4 regions of the Paenibacillus sp. 2RAB27 genome follow, and region 4 is predicted to be linked to each of the others. Evidence: riboswitches for the same ligand, from Rfam matches in the RefSeq annotation. Region 4 holds a riboswitch; each other region holds the start of a gene.

Region 1 (4,974 bases), on a different contig from region 4:
TTAAAGGCATAAATCGCCGCTTGCGTGCGATCTTCTACGCCTAGCTTGGATAGAACGTTGGTGACGTGGAATTTCACTGTCTTCACGCCGATGAATAAATCATCAGCTAACTCTTGATTCGATTTGCCCTTCGCGATCAAGCGAAGCACTTCCATCTCGCGGTCCGTCAGCTCCTCATGCGGCTCCGCAACGGGCTTTGGTTGACGGAAGCGATTCATGATTTTCGAAGCCACCTGCGACTCCAGAATCGATTGTCCTTTGGCCGCGGCTCTAATCGCTTGCGCGATTTCGGAGGCACGCGAGGTTTTCAACAAATAACTGAAGGCACCCGCTTCAATAACTGGATACATTTTCTCATCATCTAAGAAGCTAGTCAATACAATGACTTTACAATCTGGATAGAGTTGCAATAATTTCCTTGTCGTTTCGATGCCGTCCATACCTTCCATAACTAGGTCCATCAGCACCACATCCGGACGATATTCCTGAGCTAAACGAATGCCATCGTGGCCATTGCTCGCTTCGCCAACGACCTCAATCCCATCTTCCGTCCCTAGAACAGCTGCAAGTCCAATTCTGACCATTTCATGATCATCGACTAGTAATACTTTGATTAAGGTGTCGTCCATTCGCTTCTTCCTCTCTATGTACGATGTTAATTTTCGATCAATTGAGGATCGGTTGCTAAGATTGGTACTCGAATTTCAATACGTGTTCCTCGGTCTGGTGCTGTAATAATATCCACTGAACCGCCGATTTCGTTCACGCGTTCCTTCATGGACACGATGCCATAAGAAGTCAGCTTCTTCGCATCCAGCTCAAAACCAACACCGTCATCGCGGATCACTAACCGGATACCGTCAGAACGATGCAGCAGCTTCACTTCCAGCTTATTCGCCTTAGAGTGACGCAGGGCATTCGAAAGCGCCTCTTGCACAATTCGGAATAAATGATCCTCGATCCCTTTGTTCAAGCGGATTTCCTCATCCATATCCCAGCTGATCGCCATTGGAACCTTGGCCGCTAGCTCCTTCAAGAGCTCAACGAGTCCCTCCGACAGTCGTTTTCCTTCGAGATGGATCGGTCTCAGATGCAGCAACAAGGCTCTCATTTCGGATTGAGCGACGGAAGCCATCTCTTCAATCAGATGAATCTGCCGCTTCGCTTTCTCAAAATCTTTATCCAGTGTCCGTCCAACAGCCGTAGCTGTCATGGATATAGCAAACAATTGCTGACTTACCGCATCATGCAGCTCACGCGCCAAGCGCTGACGCTCTTCAATAACCGCGGAAAGCTTGGCTTTCTCGGTAAGCTCAGCATTGCTATTCGACAGCCGTTGAAGGGAGGTCACTTGCTCTTCCCATCGCTTCATAATACGGCTGAGTTGTTCGCCTAAGCGTCCAATCTCATCGTCATCCCCGTTTTGAAAGCCTTCTCGGGCAAATGTCCCTTTTTCTAATAAAATCATCGTCTCCATCATGGGCTCAAGTCTGCGTGTCACCTTAGAACTGTTCCAGTAACCGAATACCGCCCCAATTACACCCAGAATCAACAAAGCCATGAACGAGAACTTGACTCCCTGCTGCCAACTGGTAAAGGGCTCAATCAAATGACTTGAATTCAGAAAATACAGCATAGCTCCGAAAACGGCGAAGCTAAATAGGATGGCTTCCCCCATGCTGCGCCAGATCATGTTCGTTAATCGTCGTTTGTAGCCGTCCACTTGGTGAAGTACCCCCTTGAAATAAACGACTACACCGTCCTCTAAAAACGGTCTCGTTTATCTAAAATATAGCCCATGTATATATGAGACTATATTTTCTACTATTTAAAGAAAGTTACAATACTTTGACCTTTATATCTCCTACGATGAAAGAAAGTATGAGTTTCACCCGATGGTCACAATGCCCATAATTCTGCGATTGCCAAACGACTTTGTTCATCACACCTGACTCTTTTTCTTCCGCGATTTGAAGCTGACCCAGCATGACGGAAGCTGTGACGGAAACGCCGATATCGTCAGGCACCTTTATATCAATATCTCCTACAACACCTTGTAGGATAACTGTCGTTTCTTTTTGCTCGAGAATTGCCATGGAAAGATCCATATACGTTTCTCCCACCAAGTACCACGTCGAGGAATTCCGTTGAATCCATGGTTCTCGGCCTAGGCGAAGGCTATCAACAATCTTCTGCTTTTGGGTATACGTATCATCTTTATGAATCTGCTTGGATCGAATGAAAAATAAACCTAATGAAATCAACACAACCGAAATGACAATGGTAAGATGATCACCGAATAATATGACGGCACCAATCCCCATCAGCACATAGCCCTTGCGCTCTTTGCGTGAACGAACACGATGAATGCCCAGCAAAATAAGGATTACGGCCATAACGGGAAAAAAGCCTATGGTATGTTCCAGAAGCAAAAAAATACCGGCTCCAATCAGCAAAAGCGCTGTATTCCGGCTGCGGTTATTTTTCGTTTCCTCTCCCATCGATGCACCTCCTCTGGCTGCCATTTCTCTTTCGTTCATACGATTCCTAGCATACCATAAGAATGGACGACCTCCAAGATGCAAATCCTTATAGATCAAGGCTTTGCTTTCGTGGAGGTCACCGTCCATGACTATTTGCTGTCGTGCGGGTCTCGCTCACCGCGAGAACGCTGCTCCTGCTGCCACTCATGCTGCAGCTTGCTGCGCAGCGCGCGCAGTTCGTGTTGAAGGTTGCCACCGGCTTCCTTCAGCGTCTCCTTCGACAGGCGGCCCGCTACGCGTAGCCCCTGCAACGCCTCCCGGCCGAGCTCGCGGCCGGTGACCTCCAGCTCGCGCCATGTGTCGCGAGCCTCTTTGCCGTGCAGCCCGCCGCGCGGCTGCTCATCCTCGGCTGCGTGTCCCGCACGCAGCCCGCGCAGTTCCTCTGCGAGCGCCAGGCACAAGTCCTGGCTGCTCGCGTACTGCGCGCGGTAGTGCTCGCTCGCGGCTTCCTCGTTCAGCTTCTCTTGCAGGGCAAGCCGCGCTAGATCTTCTTCGCCAGCGCGCATCGCAAGCTCGGCCTGCTCACCGCGCAGCTTCGCCATCTCTTCCGCTCGCGCGATGTTACTGCGCAAGGCAATCGTTGCTTGCAGCGCTTCCTCATAGCGTTCCTCAAGCTGTGCGATCTGGCTACCGTCGTCAGAAGTGGCTGGATTCGTTTTGCCGATCGTCTCGTGCCAGACGGTTTCAGCCATTTTGCCAATACGGTCAAATATATTAGTAGGATCCATTTCCCGATTCTTATTATTATTCATGTACAATCGCCCCTCATCCATCATCATACTCTTATGGTAGCTCAATTTCTGAGGTTCTAAAACCGACTATCGACTGTTTTTGAACCTAGACCTAAGTCTAGTATAAATGGGCATAACCATATTTTGGTCGTTGCCCAAGCATGCCAGTGATGCTAAAATATTTGAAGCCGAGTCTAGTGCATATATGCAGGCACTGGTACGGGGGACGAAATACTTGGGGTGAATATTTGCTTCAGCTTGGAGCAGACTAGGGAGAACCTTCTTCCCGAACCCGTCAACTAACCTCGAAGGCTCAAGAAGGAGGATTACCAATTGAATAAGCTTACCAAAGGGTTAACTAGCCTAGCTGCCTCACTAGCAGTATTGGCTGGAGGCTTTCTTTCCCCATTTACAGCTCAAGCAGCTGAAATGGCCGTGAAAGTGCAAGTCAATGATGAACTGATCCATTTTCCTGATGCACAGCCATTTCTGGATGGCAACCACACCACCCAAGTCCCGCTTCGATTTGTAACGGAGAAGCTCGGATATACGGTCAACTGGCAGAAAGATGGCAATCAGATTAAGGTAACACTAAATAACGACAATCATACGATTACCTTGGTTTCAGGGCAAAAAGAAGCTAACGTTGATGATGCAACGGTCATCTTAGACGGAGCTTCTCAGTATCAAAATGGACGTGTATATGTACCTCTTCGCTTCCTTTCCACAACCGCAGGCGTACCTGTACAGTGGGATGCAAGCAGTAATCTAGCTATCTTAAGTAAAGATGGAGAGCAACATGCACCTGATTATCAAGTATTCGAATCTACAGCTTATTCGGCAGATCCTTCTGAAAATGGCGGGTATGGAGCCATTGATTACATGGGCAACCCACTAGCAATTGGCACAGTTGCTGTTGATCCTTCCGTCATTCCACTTGGCACGAAGCTTTATATTGAAGGCTATTCGTTTAGCGGGCTTCCTAAAGGCGGCATGTACGTCTACGCAACAGATACGGGCGGATCCATTAAAGGAAATCGCATGGACATCTTTATTCCAGGCTCAAGGAAATCATTACAAAGCTTTGGCTTCCAGAAGATTAAAGTGTATCAAATTCCCAATTAAATGCATGGAGAGAGCTGCCCTAAGAGTCATACAAGGGCAGCTCTTTTTGTAGTTGAATGTTCCACTCAATAAGGGCATATGTCCAATCAACAGGGTTCCCACCCACATATGTTATATAGTGTTTAACCCACATTCAAAACCGGAGGGGATACTATGTCAGCTGCAGTTGGTTGTGGAACGCCAGGATACGGAAGTTCCGCAGGTTTAGTTCTTGTACTTTATGTACTGTTGGTCATCATTCTTGCTACTTTCTACTAGGACCATCTTCCGCCTGCGAAAATAAACCCAGCTGCTGAAGCTTCTCATTACGAGGCTTCAGCAGCCGGGCTTTTTCATTTGAATTCGATGCCACTCGTTCGCTGCTTCAAGATTTCTTCCAGCATTCCCCCAATATACGCCCCCGCTTCCATGGCAGGTGTTCCACCGCGATGAATGTTCGAAATAACCATCCGATCCGAATCCGTTCCCCCCGTTCTTGGCTTATAACACATGTACGCACTTAACGACTCAGCAGTCACAAGACCGGGTCTCTCACCGATAAGCAGCACAAGACATTCCGGATTTAACAAATCTCC
Region 2 (4,974 bases), on a different contig from region 4:
TTGCCCAGCACCTTCAATGGTTGTAGCTTGTACGGCACCTAGTAGGGTTTGTGGAACACCTTGAAACACTAAAACCAAAGCAACAATAAAACTTAGTGGTAGAAATACACGTGTGATCGCTCTTGTTATATCGACATAGAAATTCCCAAGATTATCTTGACGGCCAACTAAGCCGCGTGTAAATGCAACGGCAATAGCAAATCCTGTTGCCGCGGATGTGAACATTGGGAATGTAATACCCACCATTTGTGACAAATACGAAAGTGTATTCTCACCGCTGTAAGCTTGCCAGTTCGTATTCGTAATGAATGAAACGGCTGTATTGAAAGCAAGTGCCGGAGGCATATTACCTATATCATCAGGGTTAAGCGGTAAGTATTTCTGAAGCCGAAATACAGCATACATAAGTAGCATCATGACAAAGTTAACTAACAGAACAGCTCCTACATACTTTTTCCAACCCATGGCTTCGTCTTCTTTAACGCCCATAATCCGATAAGATACACGCTCGAACGGACCAAAAACACGATCAAGGCCACTCTTTTCATAGCCGAACACTTTGACCAAGTAACTGCCCACTGGCTTTACCAAAAGCATGATAATCCCTAGTGTGACGACTACTTGTAACAATCCCATACCCATAGTAGGTTCTCCCCCTGCTTACATAAGTTCATATTCTACAATTAAAATTTCTCTGGCTTTACTAGAACAAAACCGAGATAACCCATAATGGCACACCCAATGAGTCCAATAACAATCATATGATTGCCTCCTATTTTCTTGAAATACGACTTCGAAAGTTTAAGCTCAAGCCTTTTCACAATATTTAGCAAATCCCCAAAACCCTAGAAAGGTTATCGCAAATAATAAAATCATCGTTACATCGTTGTACACGGACACACCTCCTTCAAATCAAACAGAGCCTATATTTTGTTTGCTTTTAGAGATGATAGTAAAAACTTGACGTCACCATTTTTAGAATAAATGACATAATCAGCACCAAGACCTTTATAAATCAATCGTGGATTTACGCTCTGCGTGATGACATACATGGATTTGGAGGTCCCACTACGGCATATCTGGATATACCTGCAACTTAGAGGTAAGCTTTCCTCGAACAGAACGATATGCCCTATCGGATAGTCAGGAATGATGGACGCGCCTGGATCCATCGTATCCACTTGGATAATTTGCTTCACTCCTTGACTCTCTAACTTGACTCTCTCCATCTTGTTGTTCGTCAATGCAACAAAAGGAAGGCCAACCAGTTTTGTTTGTTTCATAAAGGCCTCGCCCGCCTTGGTTGGCGCAGCTATCAACAAAAAATCACTTTGCATGCACACCGTCCTCCTTGCCTGAATCATTGTAACGCCGTTKCGTATAAAAAGGGGGTAAAGAAACTGTTGTGTTCGTATAAAAAAAACATAAAAATTTGCTTATTTTCGATTGCTCGATCCAGATACCGGCCAATCCTAATTAAGACAAAGAGCACCTCTACCACTCGAATCCCGAGTGGTAGAGGTGCTCTTTCATTACTATCAAACGTCACTCTTAGAAAGAGATATACGCCCCAGAATGCTCAAATAAATAAGTGCGATTAGATAAAAAAATTAGTTCTTGCTCACTTGCAGTTGATAAATTCTCTAGCTTTTCAGATAAATTCGTTAGTGCAGATGCCATTAAATGAGATCGTATTTCTCCCCATGCCTCTTGTTTCTGATGAACGTACTGCAAACCATCCTTAAGGGTTAGACCTTTGAGCTTCTGGAATACTGACGCCCATTGAACAAAATCCCCTTTCAGGTTGCCGCATGGAATCACGAATTGCCCTAATCCACATGTTCCGAGATTCGTTGAAATCGTCAGTAAACCGCAATGACAATCCGTGCCATGCCCAGGTAGCAGCTTATCTGATAGCTCACAATCGAATTGAAAACATTCAATGCGGGTAATCTTGCATTCCTTCGTACATACATCTGATTCTCTTACTAGAGTCAGGGGTTCAGGATACATAATAGATTCACTCTCCTCCATTTGTGAACAACAAAAAGAAGCCAAAGAGCAGAGAATCTCTACTCTCGAGCTTCGGAACAGCGTGAATACACGAACTGTGGAAGGCACGAAAAGAAGGCGGTTCTCTCCCAATACGCTTACGAGGTTAGCTGTCGGATTCGGGCTTGGAAGTGCCCTACCTTAGCAAGCTGCGCTTGCATTAGATTCACCCCGAGAAACCGATGCTGTATCCAATCGGCTTCTATTGGTTCCCCCGTTTCCCTTACAGGAACTCAGCGTTTTGCTTAACATGATCTGTTGTTGAACCGAATGTTACGCCGATTGATCATGAATGTAAAATGTTCTGGAGATTCTTATTTCGCAATCTGTGGCATCTGGCGTTTATGAAAGCGCAACTAATGATAAATTGCATGCATTTTCAATAGAAATGCTTCAGCTTACTCCCTTTTTTGCCACTTTTCAGGAAGGGTCCATTAGCTCAATGACGATGAGAAAACGAAAAGGAACTTCATTTTTATTGTATTTTTATACGTTTGCTATTCATTCTTTATCCCCTTTTTATATGGCTCAAACATACAATTATGTCATATATTCAGTCACTACTGACTTCTGAGTTTACGTCAAAAAGGAGAACTGCCATGACTTCCTCCCCCCGATATTATTTAGGGATACTACCTCATTTGTTGAATCCGGTTGATTTAGATTACGAATGGTTCGGTGTCTTATGGCTAGAAGCAGAGAATTCGCTTTCCTATTATTGTTGGGTACTGGTTTACTAAAGAAGAGTCCGAGATTACTCACAACGCTATCCAAACCGGTTTTTCAAAATGGACCCCAACATCCGATTATCCGATTGTTATGAGAATGTATGAGTCGATAAGAAACAAGCAAAAAAAACAGGATTGGGAGACGCGGACTCGATTATCGATCCGTACGATTTTTAATTCACCGTGGAAAGAAGTTTCCTCAGGATTGTATATTATCAAGTCACGGGACACATACCCCTTGCATGCTTCAGCCATATACTTAAGAAAAAATTCTTTGTTTGGTTGGAACATGCTGCCGTATGTGAAACAGAGGGAGAGCTTCATGCGTTCATGAAGCGGGTGAGTGAAGAGCATCAGATGGAAACATTGATGAAAAAGGGCAGCCCTACTGTGAAGTAAGGACTGCCTTTTTCGTTTCATCTTCAGCATTAGTCCGATTCTACCGAATTAAACCGAGTATTCCTGCTGAAAAATGGTAAATAGTCCGATTCTGCCGAACTAATTCGCCTGTTTCCCTGTGTGAGGGGTGTTTGGGGCGATTTACTTCGGCGATTTCGGACTAATGTAGATTTTTTGCCAGCGGTAGAGAGATTAGTCCGATATTTTCGGACTAGTGGTGCTCAGGGTGGAATCCAGGCAGTGTAAGTCGAAATAATCGACTTACACGCCTTCCGGGGCGCCCTCCTACCCAGCACCCGCGCTACTTTTTCAAATGATACGGCACGGTCGTTACAACCAAGTTCCGCTTATACAGCAGGAACGCCCTTATCAGCAAGCTGGATTGATTGTGCAAAATGTTATGCCAATTCTTCTTGGGAATAAACTGCGGGATGATCACGGTTACCCGGAAATTCGATTCCGAGGCCTTATGTTCCACGGTATCAATGAATTTGGTCAGCGGGTGGACAATGCTTCGATAATGGGAATGCAGCGTGACTAAGCGCACATCGGGTTGCCACTTCTGCCACTTCTCCTCGAACTTTTTCTCATCGTCCCGTTCAAAGGCCACATACACCGCAATAATTTGATCGGGTGACAGCGACTTGGCATAGTTCAACGAATTCTCTACCACATGTGTGAAGCCGGCTACAGGTACAATCATGACATTCCCTTCAATCGGGAGGGCAGGTTCACAAGAAGAAAGTCGCAATTGTTCAGCGATCGCATCGTAATGCTTTTTGATTTGATGAAAAATGAACACGATAAGCGGCAGGAAAATAAGCACACTCCACACTTGTCCAAACTTGGTGATAAAGAAGATCATCATGACGATGAAGCTCATGATGGCCCCAACCAAATTAACTGTTAATTTGAGCAGCCAACCTCTCGGTTTCTCCCGAAACCATTTCACCAGCATACCTGTCTGTGCGAGTGTAAATGGGATGAACACCCCGACAGCATAGAGCGGGATTAACTGTTCGGTCTGCCCCTTGAACACGATAATTAATAGCATAGAGGTCACAGCTAGAAAGATAATCCCGTTCGAATAGCCCAATCTGTCGCCGCGCATCGTAAACATTCTAGCGATAAATTTATCTTTGGCCAAATTCACCGCGAGCAAAGGAAATGCGGAATAGCCCGTATTCGCGGCGAGCACAAGAATCATCGCTGTTGTGCCTTGGACGATATAATACATCAGACCTCGGCCAAATGTCACCGACGCAATCTGAGAAACGACAGTTTCCTTCTCTCGCGGCGCAATGCCGTAGTAGTAGGCCAAATAGATGATGCCTGCGAACAAAATCGCTAATAGCATGCCCATGGCCATTAATGTTTTGGAAGCATTGTTCGGGGCAGGTGTCTTAAAATTGGGAATCGCATTGGATATCGCCTCGACCCCCGTTAATGCCGAGCTGCCTGAGGAGAAGGCTCTTAACAGTATGAATAAGGAAATGCCCGCAACGGGAGTCCCCAAGGGCGTATGCAAATCGGGAGAAATTTGGCCTGTAAGGATCTTAAACAAGCCAATACCAATCAGGATAAACAACGCGACCACAAATAAATACACGGGATATGCCAAAATGGAGGCCGATTCCGTGATTCCGCGCAGATTGAGGATCGTGATAAACAATACGAGCGCCAGTGCAATCGGTACTGTGTAACTGTGCAAGCTTGGAAAAGCTGACGTGATCGCATCGGTACCCGCGGATATACTAACCGCTACAGTCAAGATGTAATCGACCAGTAAGGATCC
Region 3 (4,974 bases), on a different contig from region 4:
TCCAGTATTTCCGGACGCAGCAGATCCTTCAGCGTTGCAGGTTTATCTTGCACGCTAGCCGCAGCTGGCGTAATCTTTGCTTTCTTTTTCACCATAATAAGGTCACCTCGTCTACAAGTTCTCCCTATTATTGTACACTTCTATTGATGTAAATGATACGGCACTGTTGCAACAACGATATCCTTATCGGCTTGAAGCTTCGAACGAATCCGCGCCGCAGATTGATTATGGAGCAGACGGTGCCACCATTTCTTCGGCATGAATTGCGGGAGAATAACCATGATCGACTGCTTCTCCGACATATGAGTGTCGATGCGATCAATGAATTCAGCCAGCGGCTTCAGAATCGTTCTGTAGCGTGATTTGAACACTACGAGTCGAACACCTGGATCCCAGATCTGCCACTTCTCCTGCATCGATTCTTCGTCCTCATCCGAGAAGGAGACATAGAACGCGATGACGTTAGGCGAGAGCGATTTGGCATAGTTCAGGGTCTGCTCTACCGCTTTGTGAATCCCAGCCACAGGCACGATAATGACCGGCTCTTTGGTACATACACGGTCTTGTGTGATATCGATCCGCAACTGTTTGGCTACGTCGTCGTAATGGTGACTAATTTTCGTAATGAGCCAGAGGAGGATCGGTGTAATGATAATGACAATCCAAGCACCCTCGCTGAATTTGGTAACGGAGAAAATGATAAGAACTACTAGGGAGACGATACCGCCCAGCCCGTTGATGATCAGCTTCCCAATCCAGCCAGATACGCGCTCTTTGAGCCATTTCCGAACCAACCCCGTCTGAGCAAGTGTAAAAGATAAAAACACGCCAATCGCATAAAGCGGAATAAGTGCATCGGTTTTACCTTTAAAGCCAATCAATAGCAGGCTGGCTAATACGCCTAGCGTAATAATGCCATAGTGATACGAAAGCCGATCCCCACGGAAGGAGAACATGCGCGGGAAGTTTTTGTCTTGGGCCATGATGGACGCCAAGATCGGGAAGCCATTGAAGCTTGTATTCGCAGCGAGCACCAAGATGAGCATGGTCGCGATTTGCGTCGCGTAGTACATAACGCCTCGGCCAAAGGCCTGCTCCGTCACCATCGAAAGAACCGATGTATGACCGTTATGATCCGGTGCCACCCCATACCCTAAGGCAATCAGTGTTACACCACCGAACACGATGGCCAACAAGCCGCCTAGAGAGAGGAGTGTTCGTTTGGCATTATTGACAGATGGCGTTCTAAAATGCGGTACGGCATCAGAGATCGCTTCGATCCCCGTTACAGCTGAACAACCGGACGAGAACGCTTTGAGAAGTACGAATAGGGTTAATGAGTTCGTCGCTGAGCTTGGTGCGAATTCGATCGCATGCGTATTCATAGATCCTGTCAGTAAATCGAAAATACCTTTACCCACTAACAACAAGATACAAAGAATAAAAAAGTACGTTGGAATCGCGAATACCGTTCCTGATTCGGAAGTACCTCGCAAGTTCAGCCAGACCATAATCCAAACCAGTAAGATGGTCAGCGGAACAATGTACGGTACAGCCGATGGAAATGCCGAGGTAATTGCCTGGACACCAGCCGATATCGAAACGGCTACGGTTAAGGTATAGTCGATTAGCAGAGAGACACCGGTAAGACGTCCCCACACCATGCCTAAATTTTCTTTCGTCACCATATAGGCGCCGCCGCCCATCGGGTACGCTTCGATCACCTGTCTATAGCTCAACACGAGCAGTAGAATCAAAGCAATAATCGAAACCGCAATCGGCAACGAGAAGGCAAAAGCTGCAACCCCCACTGTCGCGAGCTCTAACAGAATTTGCTCCGTCCCATACGATACGGATGATAAGGCATCTGACGACAAGATAGGGAGGGCTTTCCAGACAGGCATTTTCTCCGACTCAATCTCACTCGACTTTAGCGGCTTACCGAACACAATTTTTTTCAATGAATCACTTGTCATTTCGCCGTTGTTCCTCCAATTAAAGCCATATCAATACTATATTTTTGAAAAATGGACGCAAAAAAACACAAGGATCGACCTTGTGTTTTGAACACACGTTCTCCTTTCTCACGTTCGCTTACGAGGTTAGCTGCCGGGTTCGGGCCGCGAGAAATCTGCCCTAAAAGGTACTGAATCCGTACCGTTATTCACCCCATGTTACTCGTGGTTCCCCCGCTTTTCTTAAAAGAAAATTAAGCGAAATATTCAACTGTTCATGTACGTGTTGAATACTACTCTCTTCTACCAACATAGTAAAGGAGGGAAAAAACGTAAAAAGCACTCTCCGACCTCACGTTTCACCCGATAATTCGCTTACAATTACCTGATTCGTTGATTATCTTCCATTCTCGTAGCTAATCAGGGTATTTTGACTAAACAACAAGTTTGCAATCCATCAAAGTTGCTAGTTCGTGCGAATATTACGTTGGATGATGAGGTTTTTCACTTTAGGGCACTACCATTGTAGCGTGGTTGACTGAAACCGAGTTATTTAACAACCGCTTCCTTTAAATAATCGTGTAGTTGACCCAATCCACGCGAGTTCCGCCCATTTTGTCAAAAAACTGTTGTGCACGATGATTGTCTGGCGCGGTGATCCATGACATGTAGGCATAGCCGTTTTCCTTGGAGTAGGTTTGGCACTTCTGGAACAAGTCTTCTTCTGCAGCGGTCCCCCGGTAAGACTCGAGAAGGAAGAGGTCATTCATGATCGTAATGGGATTTGCCTTCATCGTACTACAAGAAAAATACAAGGTCGCAAAGCCGACGAGTTCTCCCTCTTGGTCGACAACAAACTGTATACCGCCTTGTTCCTGAAGCAAGTTTCTAATCAGTCGATGAATAGAAGTTATCAGCGGCTGTGGCTTCTTATAAAAGCCTACAATATAGGCACACATCAACTCTGTTAATGCCTCCAAATCTTCAAGTTCCACTTTTCTTATCACGTGTCCCATTGTATTCCTCCATGTGTTTTATGAATAATAATACAATTATATGTATAAACATTCAACAATTTACTAATTTAATACAAGCCAATTCATTGACACACCCTACCCGCCATGATAAACTGTCACAAAATATATTATAGTTTAGATCGGAAGGTGTACCATGTCAGACAACGCAACCTCTTCAGCTCAAGGAACAACACACGCTCAACCTGAGATGCCTGGCCGCTTACGAGAAACGCCTGTCTCCTGGTTGCTCTGTTTTACAATTGTACTTGTTATCATGAACACGATGATGTTCAATCTGGCACTGCCCAAAATTTCCGTACAATTCGAGCTCAGTCCTTCAACGGCATCGTGGATTGTTACGGGGTATTCAATCATTTTCGCCATCGCATCGATCACCTACAGCCGCTTGTCCGACTTCGTGCCTATTCGCAGGCTCTACGTCATTGCCCTGCTCTCGCTAGGCGGCGCCTCCATTCTAGGGTTGTTCACGGACAGCTTCGGACTGTTGCTATTTACGCGGTTGATTCAAGCATCCGGCGCAGGTGCGATCCCTTCGCTTGGTATCGTACTCGTAACCCGCTACATTCCGTTGTCTCGTAGAGGCAGAGCCATGTCGCTCATCCTTTCCGCGGCTTCTCTTGGCTTGGGACTAGGTCCCGTCGCAGGGGGATCCATCGTTCAGTATTTGGGCTGGCATTTCCTGTTCGTCATTACAGCGGTAACGCTGCTGCTAATTCCTATCTTTCTCATCCTGCTGCCAAAAGAAAAACCAGAAAGCGGCTCGTTCGATTTCATCGGAGCTCTGCTCCTCGGGATTGGGACGACGGGGTTGCTGCTCTTCCTTACGTCTAAGAGTCTGATCGCACTCCTAGCAGGCGTCATCGCGATTGTCCTATTCACTCTGCGCATTCGCCGAGCCTCACAACCGTTCGTGCTGCCTGCCCTATTCGGCGACAGACCCTATATGGCGCTCAGCGCAATCGGCGTGTTTTCCTATATGATCAGCTTTGGCTTCTTGTTCCTTGCGCCACAGATGCTTGCGCGGGTTTTCGGCTTAGCTCCGCTTACTTCGGGACTATTGCTCTTCCCTGGCGCTTTGTTGGCTATGCTCGTCTCCAATCGCGTGGGTCGCATCATTGACCGCTATGGGAATACGGCGTTACTCCGCTACGTACCATGGTTGATGCTAGTTTCAACCGTAGGGCTTGCCCTGACTGCAAGCTATTCCTCTTACTGGATTGCTGCACTCTACATCCTGGTCAGCATCAGCTTTACGACACTTTCCAGTGCTGTATCCAATGAGCTCTCCCGGCAATTGACCACAGATCGCATCGGCTCGGGCATGGGCTTGTTCCAATTGTTGCAATTTTTCAGCGGCGCGTTCGCCGTTGCGCTCTCGGGAAGCGCACTGGTCTGGCAAAAAGCCCTGCCGCTCGAACGTGCTTTTGACAACCTCATCTGGGGGATGGCGGTGGTTGCGCTTATAACGATAGGAAGCTCGATTCTATACAGAAGCTATGCAAAAAAGAGGCTTACGGGACTCGTCACAACGGATTCGGTAGGAAGCCCAGTTGTGGCTGCAACCGCAACTGAATAAAAGCATAAACGCGCACCGATACGTTATCGGTGCGCGTTTTTAATCATATGACCATGCCATCCCATGCGACCGTAATCGGACATGGGAATTGCTGTTCCTGAATCCAGCCTACTAGATCTGCATGTGTAGAGGTAAAGTGGTTAATATGGGTAAGATAAATGCGAGAGTTAGCATGTAAAGTCCCTTGCTCTAACAGTTTGCGAAATAATTCCATACAGCTAAAGGCGTCCAAATGGCCGTTTGGATGGAGGCCCCTACCACTAGTTAGCCCAAAAGTGCATTCACTAATCAACACATCAAGGGAAACATTTTCAAGCAGCTTGAACGTTTCCGGCAAGTACCAGCCTGTATCCACGCCGTAGTAAAGCTTCTGACCATCCTCATTCTGAATCAGATAGTTCGCACA
Region 4 (4,974 bases):
ACAATTTAGCCTTCATAACAGCCTCGGAAGCACTTCGTTATTGGGAAAATGAGCAATTCTCTATGAGCATTCTGGAGAAAGGCAGGCTGTTAAATAGCTGTCTGCAAGAAATGGTAGCCTCTTACCCACAATTAAAAGGGAAGGTCAGAGGAAGAGGGCTTATGCAAGGTATTGTCTTCGAAGTTAGTGGCCTAGCAGAGAGAATATGTGAACGTGCCTTCTCGAAGGGACTGATCATGGAAACCTCTGGAACCGACAGTGAAGTTGCCAAAATCATGCCACCGTTAATCATTGATGAAGCAGGCTTAGTCCAAGGATTGGACATTTTACGAGAAAGTATGGAAGAAATTTATACAGAATTAAAGTTGACAAGTAAACAGGCATAGGAGGAGCAGGCAATGATAGTAAGACAACTTGCCGAGAGAGTCGGCACTGAATTCCATGTAGATACAGAAACTTGGTATAGTACACGATTGCTTGTGAAAAGTGACCAGGTAGGCTTCTCTTTGCACGATACGACGATTAAAGCCGGTACTGAAACAGAGATATGGTACAAACATCATGTTGAAGCCGTGTACTGTATTCAAGGAGACGGTGAGATTGAAGTCCTCGAAAGCAAAGAGATTTATCCCATTTCCGAAGGAACCCTCTATGTCTTAAACGGTCATGAGAAACATCTGCTGCGCGGTAGAACGGATATGCGTATGATTTGTGTGTTTAATCCGCCTACAACAGGCCGAGAAGTTCATGATGCTGAAGGGACATACCCGTTAGACCAAATCTAATAAGGAGAGTGGCAATCCATGTTGACATCCAAGGGGCAAATTACGGTGAATCGATCGAGCATGCAAGACAGCTATCCATCAAGAATCTATCAGGAGCCAAAGCTACTGGAGCGGCAGGATCTGGTGGTTTATAACCCTACAATTAATCAGACAGAAATTAGTAAGGAGCAGCTTACATTTTACGAGGAAAATGGTTATTTGTTCTTGGAATCCTTTTTTACCGAGGAGCAGGTTCAATTTTGGAAGCAAGAGCTAGCAAGACTTTGGGAGCAAAGTAAAGAAGTGCAGAAGCCTGAAGTGATCAGAGAACCAGGGAATGATGAAATTAGATCCATATTCGCTGTGCATCGTGATGACGAAGTGTTCAAACAAATGGCTTCGGATCAACGTATACAAGACATCGTTAGTCAAATTTTGGGTAGCCAACCCTATATCCATCAATCCAGAATTAATTTTAAACAAGGATTTACAGGTAAAGAGTTTTATTGGCATTCGGATTTTGAAACTTGGCATGTGGAAGATGGGATGCCGAGAATGCGAGCGCTTAGCTGTTCAATTGCGTTAGAAGATAATCATGCCAATAACGGTCCCCTTATGGTTATACCTGGCTCACATCGTACATTTGTTTCCTGTGTAGGGGAAACGCCGGATGAGAATTATAAATCCTCGCTTCGCCGTCAAGAATATGGGGTTCCTGACCAAGAGAGTCTAAAACAGCTTGCCAAACAAGGCGGTATTGTTGCACCTACGGGTAAAGCTGGCTCCATCCTCCTATTCGATTGTAATTTAATGCACGGTTCAAATAGTAATATTACCCCAGATCCGCGCAGCAATGTTTTCATTGTATATAATAGTGTGCTGAATAAACTCAATGCTCCTTACTCAGGTAAGGGACCTAGACCAGATTATATCGCTGAACGCTTATCATGACATGATGTTTAAGGATCTTCCTAGTGGAGGGTCCTCATCGGTAATCAAAGAGGTGAAGCGGCGTGTTATCCATATTAGGCAGCATTCTAGCGATTCAAATCGTCTATGTTTCTTGTTTCACACTCCGTATGATCCTGACTTTAAAAGGTGAGAAGTATACAGCCGCTGCGATTAGTATGATAGAAGAGAACGATTGGTTTTGGAAGTATTGGCTCGAAGAAAAAATGAAAAGTTTTTGTACGCCTGCATTCGCAACGTAGATTCGAAAGCGTTCATCATTACGCTGGAACCAAAGAGCTTGCATGGTGGCTTTTGGTTGAAAATGATTCGGAAATAAGCAGGCATGAGTAAGCGCTGAGTCTTGCACGAGGCAAGAGCGGGGGAACCAAGTAAGCAGGTGTATGGCAGCATGCACAGTTGGGGTGAATCTCAGATGTATTGAGTAGGGCTATTCTCAGGTCCGAATCCGACAGCTAACTTCGTAAGCGTAATTGTGTAGAGGTAACGAGGAGGAGTGTGGCTTAAAGGCTAATTTTCGTTGCCTCTCAAAGGGGGAAAAGTAAAATGAAAAACAAGGAAGAATCCAATTCATCTGAGTATGTACTGGTCAATGCTCCGAACCGAGCGGGAAAAGATTTCATTCATCTATTACGTTCAAAAGGCATTCAATATTATGCACTCACGAACAATAAGTATGGAAAGAAAAAGCTGGAAGCTATGGGTGTGGATTCGATTATTATGGTTGACACCGAAGATGCCGCGACTTGGGTGCTCCCTGATATCCAAATAAGTAAAGTTTATTTATTTGAAATTAGTTTTAATCTATGCAGCAGGTATATTCAAATTTGTAAAGAGTGGGGCTCTGAGTCGATACACGTTGTAACAAAAGGGGATAAGTCAAGGAGTGCATATAGAGGCCTGGGTGCTAACCAATTTACGTACATAAACACGAACAATGAGGTATCATCTCTTTTGCCTTAAAGGTAGGTCGATACATTTCCTAAGTTGTTTATGGAAACTTGTAGAGTTTAAATAGAAGAGAGTAAAAAGTAAGAGTTCATCAAACCACAACTATGTGTTTAAAGCTGTGGTTTGATGGGCTATATTTTGTTTCGGATCAGATGAAATGGCATATTAATGCATTATATTTCCTAATTAGGTAATGATTAATATAAAATAGTATATAGGGATGGTTATAAAAATGGTTTTGTATATTTCAATTGTTATTATTTTGGCTTTTGTTTTATGGGGAGCTCTTGCCCCTAATAAGCTGGCTGATTCCGCGACTTCACTCTTCGACTTTTCGATTAATAATTTTGGATGGTTTTTCTTAATTTCAACGTTTGGTATCTTACTCTTTGCTTTCTATCTTGCGTTTAGTAAGTACGGAAGGATTAAACTGGGTAAAGATGAAGATGAACCTGAATATTCAACAGCAACTTGGTTCGCTATGTTGTTTAGTGCCGGAATGGGGATTGGGCTTGTTTTTTGGGGGGTGTCTGAGCCATTATCCCATTTTTTATCACCACCTGAGGGAGCTTCTGTAGCATCCATAGAAGCTGCACGACTAGCCATGCGTTATTCCTTTTTCCATTGGGGAGTTCATCCATGGGCAATCTACACCATCATTTCGCTAGCCTTAGCTTACTTTCAATTCCGGAAAGGTAAGAGGGGGCTAATTAGCGCCGTCTTTTCACCCATTCTTGGCAAGATATCAGAGGGATGGGTTGGAGGTGTGATAGATACACTTGCCATCATTGCTACTGTATTTGGTGTTGCCACCTCGCTTGGTTTAGGTGCACTTCAGATTAATGGCGGATTAAATCATATGTTCGGTATTTCAATAAGTCCATTTGTTCAAGTGGTCATTATTGCAGTGGTTACGGTTTTATTCTTGCTCTCGGCCACGACAGGCTTGGACAAAGGGATCCGAATATTGAGCAATACCAATTTAATTATAGCCGTCTTGCTAATGACTTTCGTATTTGTAGTTGGCCCTACCTCCTTCATTCTGGATTTATTTACTTCTACTTTAGGGGGATATTTGCAAAATATTGTGTACATGAGCCTACGAATGACTCCGTTTACACAGGGAACCTGGGTTGGTGTCTGGACGTTATTTTATTGGGCATGGTGGATAGCTTGGGGTCCTTTTGTCGGTACTTTTATTGCACGTGTTTCCAAAGGCAGAACAATCAAGGAGTTTGTATTAGGTGTTCTCTTGATCCCAAGTTTATTTAGCTTCGTTTGGTTTTCTGTATTCGGAGGAACAGGGTTGCACTTAGAGTTGTTTGATCATTATCCGATTGCGGCCGCGGCTGAAAAGGATGTTACATCTGCTTTATTTTTAACACTAGAGCAGCTGCCTATGGGGGGGATTATTGCTTTTATTGCCACCTTATTGATTATTACGTTTTTTGTTACATCTGCTGACTCAGCCACTTTTGTTTTGGGCATGCTCTCAACCAAAGGTAATCCAAACCCGTCGAATAAAGTGAAAATTGTGTGGGGAGTTCTTCAGTCATCTATTGCTATAGTTCTTCTAATTAGCGGTGGCTTAAGTGGTTTACAGACAGCATCCATTGTAGCAGCGCTTCCATTTGCGATCATCATTATCGGGATGTGTGTTTCCTTAATCGTTTCCCTAAGGCAGGAGGAAAGGACGATGAGAAGTAGAGAACAGAGTCGTATGAAGAAAATTGACGAGCTATTAATGGGAAGAGAGTCATAACGGAATATGTATGCTTATGTATGCTTATGTATGCTTATGTATGCTTGCATAAATGAGACAACAGTCCATGCAATATTCCACCCTTGACCATATAGAACTTTTTGGAATAGAACACATTTATGATTCAAGTGAATAGCCTATAATAAAAAGTTCGTAGTTGTTAGGCGGCTAAATAGAAGGGAGTGGTTATTATGATTAATATAAATTTCATGAAGACAACCGCTACGATGCCATGGTGAAATCATTTGTTAACGGGTATATCAATATCAATCACGTTTCTAGAGATTCAAATGTTAATATTGGTGATGCCTCCTGTATCTTTATCGAAAGTAATACCATAATCCATGCGCATTCTACCCCTTTTTTACAAGGCGATTGGTCGGGCTTACTTACTAGTAAACAGAATTGTAAAATACGAATGCAAATAAAAAAGCTCTAAAGCACTATACCTCCAAAGATTGCCATCCTATTGGCCCCCTGGCCAGTTGTTGGCAATCTTTTTCAGAATCTGGGCAATCCCTGTCATTA

Evidence for each region. A riboswitch is a leader RNA that binds a small molecule or an ion and turns the genes downstream of it on or off. The one in region 4 is predicted to bind cyclic di-AMP.
Region 1: linked by a shared signal. The riboswitch ahead of AB4114_RS10720 (stalk domain-containing protein) and the one ahead of AB4114_RS23935 (hypothetical protein) in region 4 are both predicted to bind cyclic di-AMP.
Region 2: linked by a shared signal. The riboswitch ahead of AB4114_RS12600 (hypothetical protein) and the one ahead of AB4114_RS23935 (hypothetical protein) in region 4 are both predicted to bind cyclic di-AMP.
Region 3: linked by a shared signal. The riboswitch ahead of AB4114_RS16395 (APC family permease) and the one ahead of AB4114_RS23935 (hypothetical protein) in region 4 are both predicted to bind cyclic di-AMP.

Annotation. Positions count from the first base shown of each region.
Region 1 is NZ_JBFRGR010000006.1:24,692-29,665, reverse strand. It holds gene AB4114_RS10740 (response regulator transcription factor) at 1-629, opposite strand, end outside; gene AB4114_RS10735 (sensor histidine kinase) at 656-1,723, opposite strand; gene liaF (cell wall-active antibiotics response protein LiaF) at 1,839-2,501, opposite strand; gene AB4114_RS10725 (PspA/IM30 family protein) at 2,633-3,295, opposite strand; cyclic di-AMP (ydaO/yuaA leader) riboswitch at 3,451-3,603, shown strand; gene AB4114_RS10720 (stalk domain-containing protein) at 3,608-4,399, shown strand; gene AB4114_RS10715 (YjcZ family sporulation protein) at 4,553-4,657, shown strand; gene eutC (ethanolamine ammonia-lyase subunit EutC) at 4,732-4,974, opposite strand, start outside.
Region 2 is NZ_JBFRGR010000007.1:61,963-66,936, reverse strand. It holds gene kdpA (potassium-transporting ATPase subunit KdpA) at 1-636, opposite strand, end outside; gene AB4114_RS12605 (hypothetical protein) at 924-1,337, opposite strand; gene AB4114_RS12600 (hypothetical protein) at 1,552-2,013, opposite strand; cyclic di-AMP (ydaO/yuaA leader) riboswitch at 2,132-2,301, opposite strand; gene AB4114_RS12595 (APC family permease) at 3,481-4,974, opposite strand, start outside.
Region 3 is NZ_JBFRGR010000010.1:142,160-147,133, reverse strand. It holds gene AB4114_RS16400 (YqkE family protein) at 1-95, opposite strand, end outside; gene AB4114_RS16395 (APC family permease) at 141-1,976, opposite strand; cyclic di-AMP (ydaO/yuaA leader) riboswitch at 2,077-2,226, opposite strand; gene AB4114_RS16390 (GNAT family N-acetyltransferase) at 2,525-2,971, opposite strand; gene AB4114_RS16385 (MFS transporter) at 3,126-4,568, shown strand; gene AB4114_RS16380 (MBL fold metallo-hydrolase) at 4,612-4,974, opposite strand, start outside.
Region 4 is NZ_JBFRGR010000020.1:88,850-93,823, forward strand. It holds gene ectB (diaminobutyrate--2-oxoglutarate transaminase) at 1-386, shown strand, start outside; gene AB4114_RS23920 (ectoine synthase) at 399-785, shown strand; gene thpD (ectoine hydroxylase) at 804-1,715, shown strand; partial or broken gene AB4114_RS23930 (DUF2179 domain-containing protein) at 1,778-2,052, shown strand; cyclic di-AMP (ydaO/yuaA leader) riboswitch at 2,058-2,218, shown strand; gene AB4114_RS23935 (hypothetical protein) at 2,280-2,696, shown strand; gene AB4114_RS23940 (glycine betaine uptake BCCT transporter) at 2,917-4,446, shown strand.